One region of the Mycobacterium sp. IDUB_39 genome, then DNA from elsewhere that is predicted to be linked to it. Evidence: predicted binding sites of a transcription regulator. Region 1 holds the regulator's gene; each other region holds the start of a gene.
The links. Region 1 encodes LexA, which represses DNA repair genes until DNA is damaged. Its sites were predicted from a motif close to CGAACANNTGTTCG; they were not measured.
Positions count from the first base shown of each region.

Region 2: ACZY0X_RS25780 (HNH endonuclease signature motif containing protein) is a predicted target of LexA. The motif match lies at 1,757-1,770, and genes of this name have one in related genera.
Region 3: cofD (2-phospho-L-lactate transferase) is a predicted target of LexA. The motif match lies at 1,069-1,082, and genes of this name have one in related genera.

Region 1 is NZ_JBVAXF010000006.1:306,087-309,363, forward strand. It holds gene ACZY0X_RS23400 (LGFP repeat-containing protein) at 1-1,436, shown strand, start outside; gene lexA (transcriptional repressor LexA) at 1,452-2,150, opposite strand; gene ACZY0X_RS23410 (LysM peptidoglycan-binding domain-containing protein) at 2,359-2,805, shown strand; gene nrdR (transcriptional regulator NrdR) at 2,901-3,277, shown strand, end outside.
Region 2 is NZ_JBVAXF010000007.1:287,830-291,106, forward strand. It holds gene ACZY0X_RS25775 (response regulator) at 1-247, shown strand, start outside; gene ACZY0X_RS25780 (HNH endonuclease signature motif containing protein) at 295-1,752, opposite strand; gene ACZY0X_RS25785 (phospholipase D family protein) at 1,863-3,277, opposite strand, start outside.
Region 3 is NZ_JBVAXF010000004.1:105,216-108,492, reverse strand. It holds gene ACZY0X_RS15865 (metallopeptidase family protein) at 111-533, shown strand; gene ACZY0X_RS15860 (WhiB family transcriptional regulator) at 603-848, opposite strand; gene cofD (2-phospho-L-lactate transferase) at 1,292-2,317, shown strand; gene ACZY0X_RS15850 (coenzyme F420-0:L-glutamate ligase) at 2,314-3,277, shown strand, end outside.

The DNA.
Region 1 (3,277 bases):
CGGCGCGGCGCGCCGCGGGTGGGCCGCTTGGCCCACTCGGCGCCCCCGACGGACCGCCGCAACCTGTCGGCGACGGCAATCTGGTGCAGGCGTTCGGCGGCGGCAAGATCTTCTACAGCCCCGACCACGGCGCCGATGTGATCACAGGCCAGCTGCTGGAGAAGTACGAGAGCGTGGGCGGGCCGACGAGTGACCTCGGCTTCCCGATCGCCTCCGAGGCCGATGGTGGTCTCGCCCCCGCCAGTCGCATCGCGAAGTTCGCCGCCCCCGACGAGCCGGTGATCTTCTGGACGCCGGACTTCGGCGCTGTGATCGTGCGCGGCGCGATGAACGCGGCCTGGGCCAAACTCGGCGGCGCGACCGGCGATCTCGGTGCGCCGACCGCAGATCAGACCGAAAACGGCGATGTGATCACCCAGAAGTTCGCCAACGGGGCGATCACGTTCGATCGTGCGAGCAACGAGTTCTCCACCGAGCCGCCGAATCTGGCCAACGCGCTCGCTGGTCTCGCGGTGCCCGGTCAGGACGCCCCGAGGGCCCCCCAGGCCACCGGGCCGGCAAGCGATGACGGCGGGCAGCCGTGGTATCAGAAGTGGTGGTGGGCACTCGCCCTCATACCCGTACTCGTCCTGGTGGGTGCCGTGGTCGTCGCGGTGATCCTGAACCGGCGGCGCGGTGAGGACCGCGCACCGATAGACCGCTTCGACGACTACGACGACTATGACGACGGCGATCGTGACGATCATGATCACGACGACGATCACGATCACGATGACGACGACGAGGGCAACGACTTCGCGTCCGGCCCGATGCCGTCAGCAGGCCCGACACCGGCCAGCCAGCAGCAGCCCTTCGTGCCGTTGAGCGCGTGGGCGATGCCGAAGGACGACGAGGGCGGTGGCCCCGCGACCCCGGCCGCGTCCGTGCCGCCGGAGGTTCCCGCCGCACGTTCGTTGGACGGTGGATTCTCCCTCGATCAGGACGCGATCGACACGAAGCCCAACCTCATTGTGAGCGTCGTCGAGGAGCGCGACTCCACCGACGAGGAGACCATGGAGGACTCGGAGGCCTCGGAGGTCTGGGAGGACACCGAGGCCGTCGACGATGACCTCGAGGCCGCGGACGCCGCCGAGGCGGTCGACCCCGCAGCGGTGGATCATCCAGAGGAGGCTCGCCCAGAGGAGGCGGAGGCCGTTAGTGGGCCGCCCAGCGGTCGGCATGCGGCCATACAGCTCGATGAGCCCGCACCGGCTCAGACGTCGTTGCGGCTGGCCTCCGATGAGGGTGATGGTGCCCCTGCTGGATATCCGATCAAGGCTGACACCAAGACGGGACTGTACTGGCTACCCGGCTCGGAGCAGTACGACCGGGTGAAGGCCGAGGTTTGGTTCGCCAGTGAGGAATTCGCTCTGACGAACGGCTTCGTCAGAGGCTGACGCGGCTGACCGCCGTCACACCTTGCGGAGGACGGTGACGACCTTGCCCAGGATGGCCGCGTCGTTACCGGGGATCGGGTCGAACACCGGGTTGTGCGGCATCAGCCAGACCTGTCCCCGGGTGCGCTTGAACGTCTTGACCGTTGCCTCGCCGTCGATCATGGCGGCCACGATGTCGCCGTTGTCGGCCACATTCTGCTGACGCACGACCACCCAGTCGCCGTCACAGATCGCGGCGTCGATCATCGACTCGCCGACGACCTTGAGAAGGAACAGCGATCCCTCGCCGACGAGTTCGCGCGGCAGGGGGAAGACGTCCTCCACCGCCTCTTCGGCAAGGATCGGACCACCCGCGGCGATCCGGCCGAGAACGGGTACGAAGGTGGGTTCGGGCAGCGTGTCTGAGCCGGCGACGTCGGTGGTCACGATCGGGGTCACCATGTCGTCGGAACCGCGCACGTCCACCGCGCGGGGCCGGTTGGCGTCGCGTCGTAGGAAGCCCTTGCGCTCCAACGTGCGCAGTTGGTGTGCGACCGATGACGTCGAGGTCAGGCCGACGGCATCGCCGATCTCTCGGATGCTCGGTGGATATCCCCTGGTGGTGACCGAATTGCGGATGACCTCGAGGATGGTGCGCTGACGTTCGGTCAGCGCGGCGTCACGGCGCACAGGTGTGTCGTCGCTTCCGTCTCGTGTGTCGCTGCTGTCACTCATGTTGGCGAATCTAGTCCTGTCAACTCCGATAATCAAACATGTGTTCGACGCGTGTCGGAGGCGGCGCGCGATGGCCGGAACTTGTCGGTGGTCGCCGATATCGTTTGCAACAGTTCGATCACATGTTCTATTCATCGAACACCTGATCGATTATATTTCGAACACACAAGCGAACACACGCTCCGCCGCTTCACCGAAAGGCTCGAAGATGACCATCATCACCAGGGAGAACCCGACCGATCTCATCGCTCGCCCGGTGCGGCGACGTCCCGATGTGTCGCGGGGTCCGCAACGCCGTCGGCCGGCCGCGGAGCCGCTGCGGTACCGCGGCACCGGCGTTCTGATGTCGCGGGCTTCGCACCGCCGCAAGCCCATCACACCGGTCACGACGGTGCTGCTGGCGCTGATGGCAGCCGGCATCACGGTGTGGCTCGGACTAGTGGCCCAGTTCGGCGCCCCGCCCGAGGTGCCCCAGCCCGTGCCGGGCCAGCTGGCCGTCGTCCAGGTGCAAATGGGGGAGTCGCTGCAGCAGCTTGCCCGTCGCGTGGCCCCCGATGCGCCCACCGGTGCGGTCGTTGATCAGATCCGTGAGCTCAACGAATTGGATTCCGCCGCGGTCGATGCCGGGCAGACGCTTATCGCCCCCGTGGGCTGACGTGCGCCGTGCGCCGTGAACCCTGCGCCCGTGCGACGGTACGCTCGTATGCGACCGGGTTGCCCGGGCTGGTCATAGGCGGCGAAGGAGCGGTGATGCACTGTCCGTTCTGCCGTCACCCTGACTCTCGAGTGGTCGACTCCCGTGAGGCCGATGAGGGGCAGGCCATCCGCCGCCGCCGCTCGTGCCCGGAGTGCGGCAAGCGTTTCACCACCGTCGAGACCGCCGTGTTGGCGGTCGTCAAGCGCAGCGGGGTCACCGAACCGTTCAGTCGGGAGAAGGTGATCAAGGGCGTCCGCCGGGCGTGCCAGGGCCGACAGGTCGACGACGACGCGCTGAACCTGCTGGCTCAGCAGGTCGAGGACACCGTCCGCGCCGCCGGATCACCCGAGGTTGCCAGCAATGAGGTCGGTCTGGCGATTCTTGGCCCGCTACGAGACCTCGACGAGGTGGCCTATCTGCGGTTCGCCTC
Region 2 (3,277 bases), on a different contig from region 1:
CGGTGGCTCGACGCCCGCGCGCGGCGGTGAGTCGCTACCCAAGGGCCTGGGCCCCGAGACGGGCCAGTTGGTGCTCGAGGCCGTCAGGTCGGCCGGCGAGGTGTCCGCAGCCGAATGCGCCGAGCTGGTGGGGATCTCGCGTGTCAGCGCGCGACGCTATCTCGAGCACTACCTCGGTGTGGGTGCGCTCGAGCTACGTCTGCAGTACGGCGTGGGACGGCCCGAGCGTCGATACCGCACGTCCTGATTGCGACGAAGACTCGTCACGATACGACCCGCGTCGACCGGGTACGGCTACGCCGCGTCGGGTTGGGGTGGATCGGAACTGGATTGTGCGCCAGCGTCTTCGGCGGTGTCGTCGTCGGCGGTCTCGTTATCGGCGGTCTCGTTATCGGCGGGTCGGTGGAGACGTTCCGGGCGGTGATAGTCGTTGACGCGGGCCTGACCGGTGTCGAGGTGTTGCGGTGGGAGCCATTCGACGTCGTTGCGCGCGTTGATGCGGGTGGTCCAGCCGTCAGGGCCGACCATGCGGTTGTCCGGTCCGCAGGCCAGGCCGAGCTCATCGACGTTGGTCTGGCCGTCATCGGCCCAGTCGCGGGCGGCGTGATGGACCTGGGTGCCGTAGGCCGGTACCGGGCAGCCAGGTTTGGTGCACCCACCGTCGCGGGCGATCAGCATGATCCGCTGGGCTGGGGAGGCCACTCGGCGGGTGCGGAACAGCTCCAGGGCCGATCCGGTGGCCCCGTCGAACACCGCCAGGCTGTGGTGGGAGTGCGCGCCGAGGCGGATCACGTCACGGATCGGGAGCACCGTCCCCCCACCGGTGATGCCGACCCCGGCGCGGCTCTCGAGGTCTTGCAGGGTGGTGCGGATGATGATCGAGGTGGGCAGGCCGTTGTGTTGGCCCAGTACACCGCTTTCGAGCACATTGCGCCCGATCGCGATCAGCGCGTCGTGCTGACGCTGGGCCAGGCTGCGGTGATCGTTGTCGATCTGCTCCTGAGATGGGGTGCCGGTGATACAGGGTTGGTCGTCGTCAGGATTGCACATCCCGGGGCCGGCCCACTTGGCGAAGATCGCCTCATAGATCGCCCACGCCTCGGGGGTGAGGTTGCCCCTGATCGCGATCTTCCCGTCGCGCTGCTGGGGGCTGACCGTCAGCCCGCGGCGCCGGCTGCGTTCGGTGTCATCGGGTTCGGGACCGTCCTGGTCGAGCAGGAAGATGGTCCGCTCGGCGTTGTCCTTGAGTTGTTTGGGTCCTACTCCGGTGGCGGCGCGGACCAGGTCGACCTCGATCTGGCCGCGGGTGAGGGTGTCGACCGCGGGCGGGATGTTTGCCATCGCGTCGCGGATCACCTGCACGTGTTCGCCGGTGATCGACCCGTGCGCACCCGCCAGTGCTGTGGCGGGCAGCACCGGATCCAGCGGCGCCCCGCTCACCGTGCGGCGTGGGCCCAGTACGGCGGCTTCGTCGAGTCGGCGTTTGGCCTCGCGGGTGGAGATGCGCCACCGGATCGCGAGCACATCGCGCCAGGACTTCGCACCCATCGCCTGGGATGTGGTCTCGGCCTGCAGGCGGGTCAGCAGCCGATGGCCCTGGCTGGGCAGCTGACAGGCCAGCGTCTCGAGATCGTCGAGTACCTCTAGCAGTTCGGGTGCGGTGAGCGCATCGATGGGCAGTGCAGCCAGGTCGTCGTGGGCCGCGCGCATCGCGGCGACCGCCTCGCGAACCGAACCCGAACCCCCACCCATGACTCGAACATATGTGCGAACTCTAAGGACTTGACGGTGGCGTTCCGAAGAGAACTCTGAGAAACAGCACCAGGATAGGAATCATTGAAACGCAAGTGACAGTTGAGCTTTCACCACACACCCTTGATCCGATCGCGATACGACCGTCCGTCGGGGTCGTAGATCATGCGGTACGCGGGTCCGGCCCACAGTCGGGTGAGGACGCCCAGCCTCTCCGGCCGGTGCGCACGCAGACGCCCGGGCGGTCGCGGGCCCACACGGCCATCCGCGTGCCATTCGTCCAGCGCCCGCGCCGTCTCGTCGAGCACCTGCACCACCGTGGCCGGATCGACCAGCCCGTCGTCATCGCTGCCGTCCGCCGCGCGGTCCAGGTGCTCACGCAGGAGGCGCAATCGCAGGTCACGCGCGAACACCCGCGCACCGTCACCGCGTCCCGCCGGATCCCTCGGCGACCGCTCGTCTCGGGTGTCGTCGAGCACGGCACAGGAAAGCTCACTGTCATGGCTCCACGACCGCCGATTGAAGTTGTCACTGCCGACACAGGCCCACACGTCGTCGATGACGCACGCCTTCGCGTGGACGTACACCGGAGTTCCGACGTGGTTCTCGACGTCGAAGACGTGTACCCGATCGGCACTGACCCGACGGCACGCCTCGATAGCCTTGTGGCGACCAATCTGATTGGGCGGCAAGGCCAACCGCCCGTCGACGTCCGGGAAGCGCGGCACCACCGCCACCAGGTGCAGCTGCGGGTTGTCCCGTAGTGCCTCGGCGAACAGGTGGGCGACCTGCCTGGACCACAGGTACTGGTCCTCGAGGTAGATCAGCCGTTTCGCACGCTTGACCGCCTTGGTGTAACCACGGGCGATGCTGCGCTCACCGTGCGGTGCGAAGGAGTACGCGAAGTGGGCGTCGGGATAGGTCCGCAAGGGCTGCACCGCGTGCGGTCCGCAGACCGGCGGCACCGACGGCCGGTCGGGCAGCGGGTCCGGCCGCATGTCTGCGCCGCGGAACTTGTCCCGCGCCCAGGCGACGGGCGACATCACGTCCAACGGAGCGGAGTCAGTCCAACGCTCGCGGAACGTTGCGTCGAGGGCGTCGACGATCGGCCCCCTGAGCCGCAGTTGGATGTCATGCCATGGCGGGTGATCCCCGTACCGCGGTGACATCTGCACCGCCTGCGGGTCTCCGAGATGCCGCTCGTCGTCCCGGCGGGAGTGGCACAGATCGATGCCGCCCGCGAAGGCGACGTCTCGCTGGGGGTCCGCCGGATGCCGGATCACCACCAGCTTCTGATGATGCGATCCGCCGAACCTGACCCGCTGATCGAGCAGCACCTCACCGCCCGCGCGCTCGACATCCTCCCCGAGGTGGCGGTTCTCCTCCTCGCTGTACTGCAGTTTGTCGAGATGCGAACGCCACATCAGTCCCTTGACAATGACGCCGCGTTCGGCTGCCGCGCAGAGAGATTCGGCGACCGTCGGGCCGCTCTCGCGCAGGTTCTCGTCGGGGTCGCCGCGCCAGT
Region 3 (3,277 bases), on a different contig from region 1:
GACGCCTCCGCGAGCAGACGGACACGCGCGCCATGGGTCGGCCGATCTCCAACCGTTACGATCGACCAATGGCCGAGTCCAGTCGTTTGGGGCCGCGCCGCCGTAGGGAGATGCGCGGACCGCTGTTGCCCGCCACGGTGCCGGGCTGGCGCAGCCGAGCCGAGCGATTCGACATGGCGGTCCTGGAGGCGTACGAACCCATCGAGCGCCGGTGGACCGAGCGGGTGTCGACCCTTGATGTCGCGGTCGATGAGATACCGCGGATCTCACCGCGGGATCCCGAGAGTGTGCAGTGGCCGCCGGAGGTTATCGCCGACGGTCCCATCGCGTTGGCCCGGTTGATCCCGGCGGGTGTGGACACGCGGGGAAATGCGACACGGGCACGAATCGTGGTGTTCCGCAAGCCGATTGAGCGGCGAGCCAAGGACACCGACGATCTCGCCGATTTGTTACACGAAGTGTTGGTGGCGCAGGTAGCCACCTATCTGGGTGTCGAACCGTCGATAATCGACCCGACGATCGACGACGACTGAGCCGCTCGGCGCGATGAGCGATCGCGCCGACAGCGTCATTTCCGAGGTGAGCCCTCGCGGGCTCAAAACTCAGATGATGCCGCGCTTGAGGCGACGGCGCTCACGCTCGGACAGCCCGCCCCAGATGCCGAAACGCTCATCATTGGCCAGTGCGGACTCGAGGCACTCGTCCTTGACCTCGCATCCCTGGCAGATGCGCTTGGCCTCACGGGTCGAGCCGCCCTTCTCGGGGAAGAACGCCTCGGGGTCCGTCTGCGCGCACAAGGCGCGTTCTTGCCATTCCTCGTCTTCGATGGTCGACCGTTCGGCATCCATCCGCTCCGGCACCAAACTCAACTGGGGACGACCCGGTATCACGTACTGGGCCGGTCCCGTATTGGTGTGCGGTTCGTTGCCTACTGAGCCGAGCATCCGACTGTCAAAACGAATGCTGCTGTCGAAATCGACGCGCTCATAAGACATTTCTCGCCTCCTCACCTGGTCTCGTAGATCGCTCACTGGAGCCCCACCCCCTGCAAGTGCGGCCAAATCAATTCGAACAAGTGATCGAATCTCGGTCTGCGACACCGGAACCGGCCGGCCAACCGCGAAATGACACTGATGTGATTAGACACCGAGTTAGCTGCGCTGGTCAAGCGCCAGGACAGGAATTCATATCATCCTGTGACCAAAGTTCGGCGCGTCGGTAATCCGGCGTGTCGGTCACATACCCCCCGTGGGAGGCGGCCGGGAGGCGTTAACGCCTAGTGTCGGTCGATGTGAAGGTGACGGTTCTGGTCGGCGGGGTGGGTGGCGCGCGCTTCCTGCTGGGGGTTCAACATTTGCTGGGACTCGGCCAGTTCAGTAGCTCACCACCCGTTGAGCAACCTTCCGATGAGCCCGCCGAGCACGTCCTCACGGCGGTGGTGAACGTCGGAGACGACGCCTGGATGCACGGTGTGCGCATATGCCCCGACCTGGACACGTGCATGTACACCCTGGGCGGCGGCATCGACCCGGACCGGGGTTGGGGCCACCGCGACGAGACCTGGAACGCCAAGGAGGAACTGGCGGCCTACGGTGTGCAGCCCGACTGGTTCGGACTCGGCGATCGTGATCTGGCAACGCACCTGGTTCGTAGCCAGATGTTGCGCGCGGGGTATCCACTCTCGCAAGTCACCGAGGCACTGTGCGCGCGCTGGCAGCCTGGCGCCCGCCTTTTGCCCGCCAGCGATGACCGCAGTGAAACCCATGTGGTCGTAACGGATCCCGAAGACGCCGACGGCGGCAGACGCGCCATCCACTTCCAGGAGTGGTGGGTGCGCTACCGCGCGCAGATACCCACGCACGGCTTCGCGTTCGTTGGCGCGGACAAGGCGGCGGCCGGTCCCGGCGTGCTCGAGGCCATCGCCGACGCGGACGTGGTGATGATCGCGCCGTCCAATCCGGTGGTCAGTATCGGTGCCATCCTGGCCGTGCCCGGCATCCGTGGCGCGCTGCGCTCCACCGCCGCGCCTGTTATCGGCTACTCCCCCATCGTCGCAGGTCGTGCCTTGCGCGGCATGGCCGACGAATGCCTTTCGGTGATCGACGTCGAGACCAGCTCGGAGGCCGTCGGCGCGCACTTCGGTGCGCGCAGCGGCACCGGGATCCTGGATGGCTGGCTTATCGACGAGGGCGATGACGCGACGGTCGAGGGCGTCGACGTGCGATCCGTACCGTTGTTGATGACGGAACCCAGCGTGACCGCCGAGATGGTGCGCAGCGGTCTCGAGCTGGCCGGCGTCTCGATGGACGAGCGGTGACCGTCGATCACGGCTCAGCCGGGGCCGTCGAGATCCTGCCTATCACGGGGCTTCCCGAGTTTCGGCCCGGCGACGACGTGGCGGCGGCGATAGCAGGCGCGGCGCCGTGGCTGCGCGATGGCGACATCGTGGTGGTCACCAGCAAGGTGCTGTCGAAGAGCGAGGGCAGGATCGTGCCCGCGCCGACCGACCCCGAGGAGCGCGATGCTCTGCGGCGCAGGCTCATCGACGCCGAAGCGGTGCGCGTGCTGGCACGCAAGGGCAAGACGTTGATCACCGAGAACGCGATCGGTCTGGTACAGGCCGCCGCCGGAGTCGACGGGTCCAATGTCGACGCAACCGAACTTGCCCTGCTGCCAACCGATCCCGACGGCAGCGCCGCTACCCTACGAGACCGGTTGCGCGACATGCTCAACGTCACAGTGGGCATCGTGATCACCGACACCATGGGACGCGCCTGGCGCAACGGCCAGACCGACGTGGCGATCGGCGCGGCGGGTCTGGCAGTGCTGCACGGCTATGCCGGCGCCCGCGACGCGCACGGAAACGAACTCGTGGTGACCGAGGTCGCGGTCGCCGACGAGATCGCCGCCGCCGCCGATCTGGTCAAGGGCAAGCTGACCGCGATCCCGGTGGCGGTGGTCCGCGGACTGAGCCCGGCCGACGACGGGTCCAACGGCCGCACGCTGGTGCGCGCCGGCGAGGAGGACCTGTTCTGGCTCGGTACCGAGGAGGCACTGGCGCTGGGCCGCACGCAGGCGCAGCTGATGCGCCGGTCGGTGCGCAGCTTCGCCGCCGAGCCGGTCGACGGTGCCACCATCGAGACCGCCATCGGCGAGGCGCTGACCGCACCTGCCCCGCACCACACCCGGCCCGTGCGGTTCGTGTGGGTCCGTGACGCCGAAAGGCGCCACCGCCTGCTGGACAGGATGAGTCAGAAGTGGCGCGCCGATCTGAGCG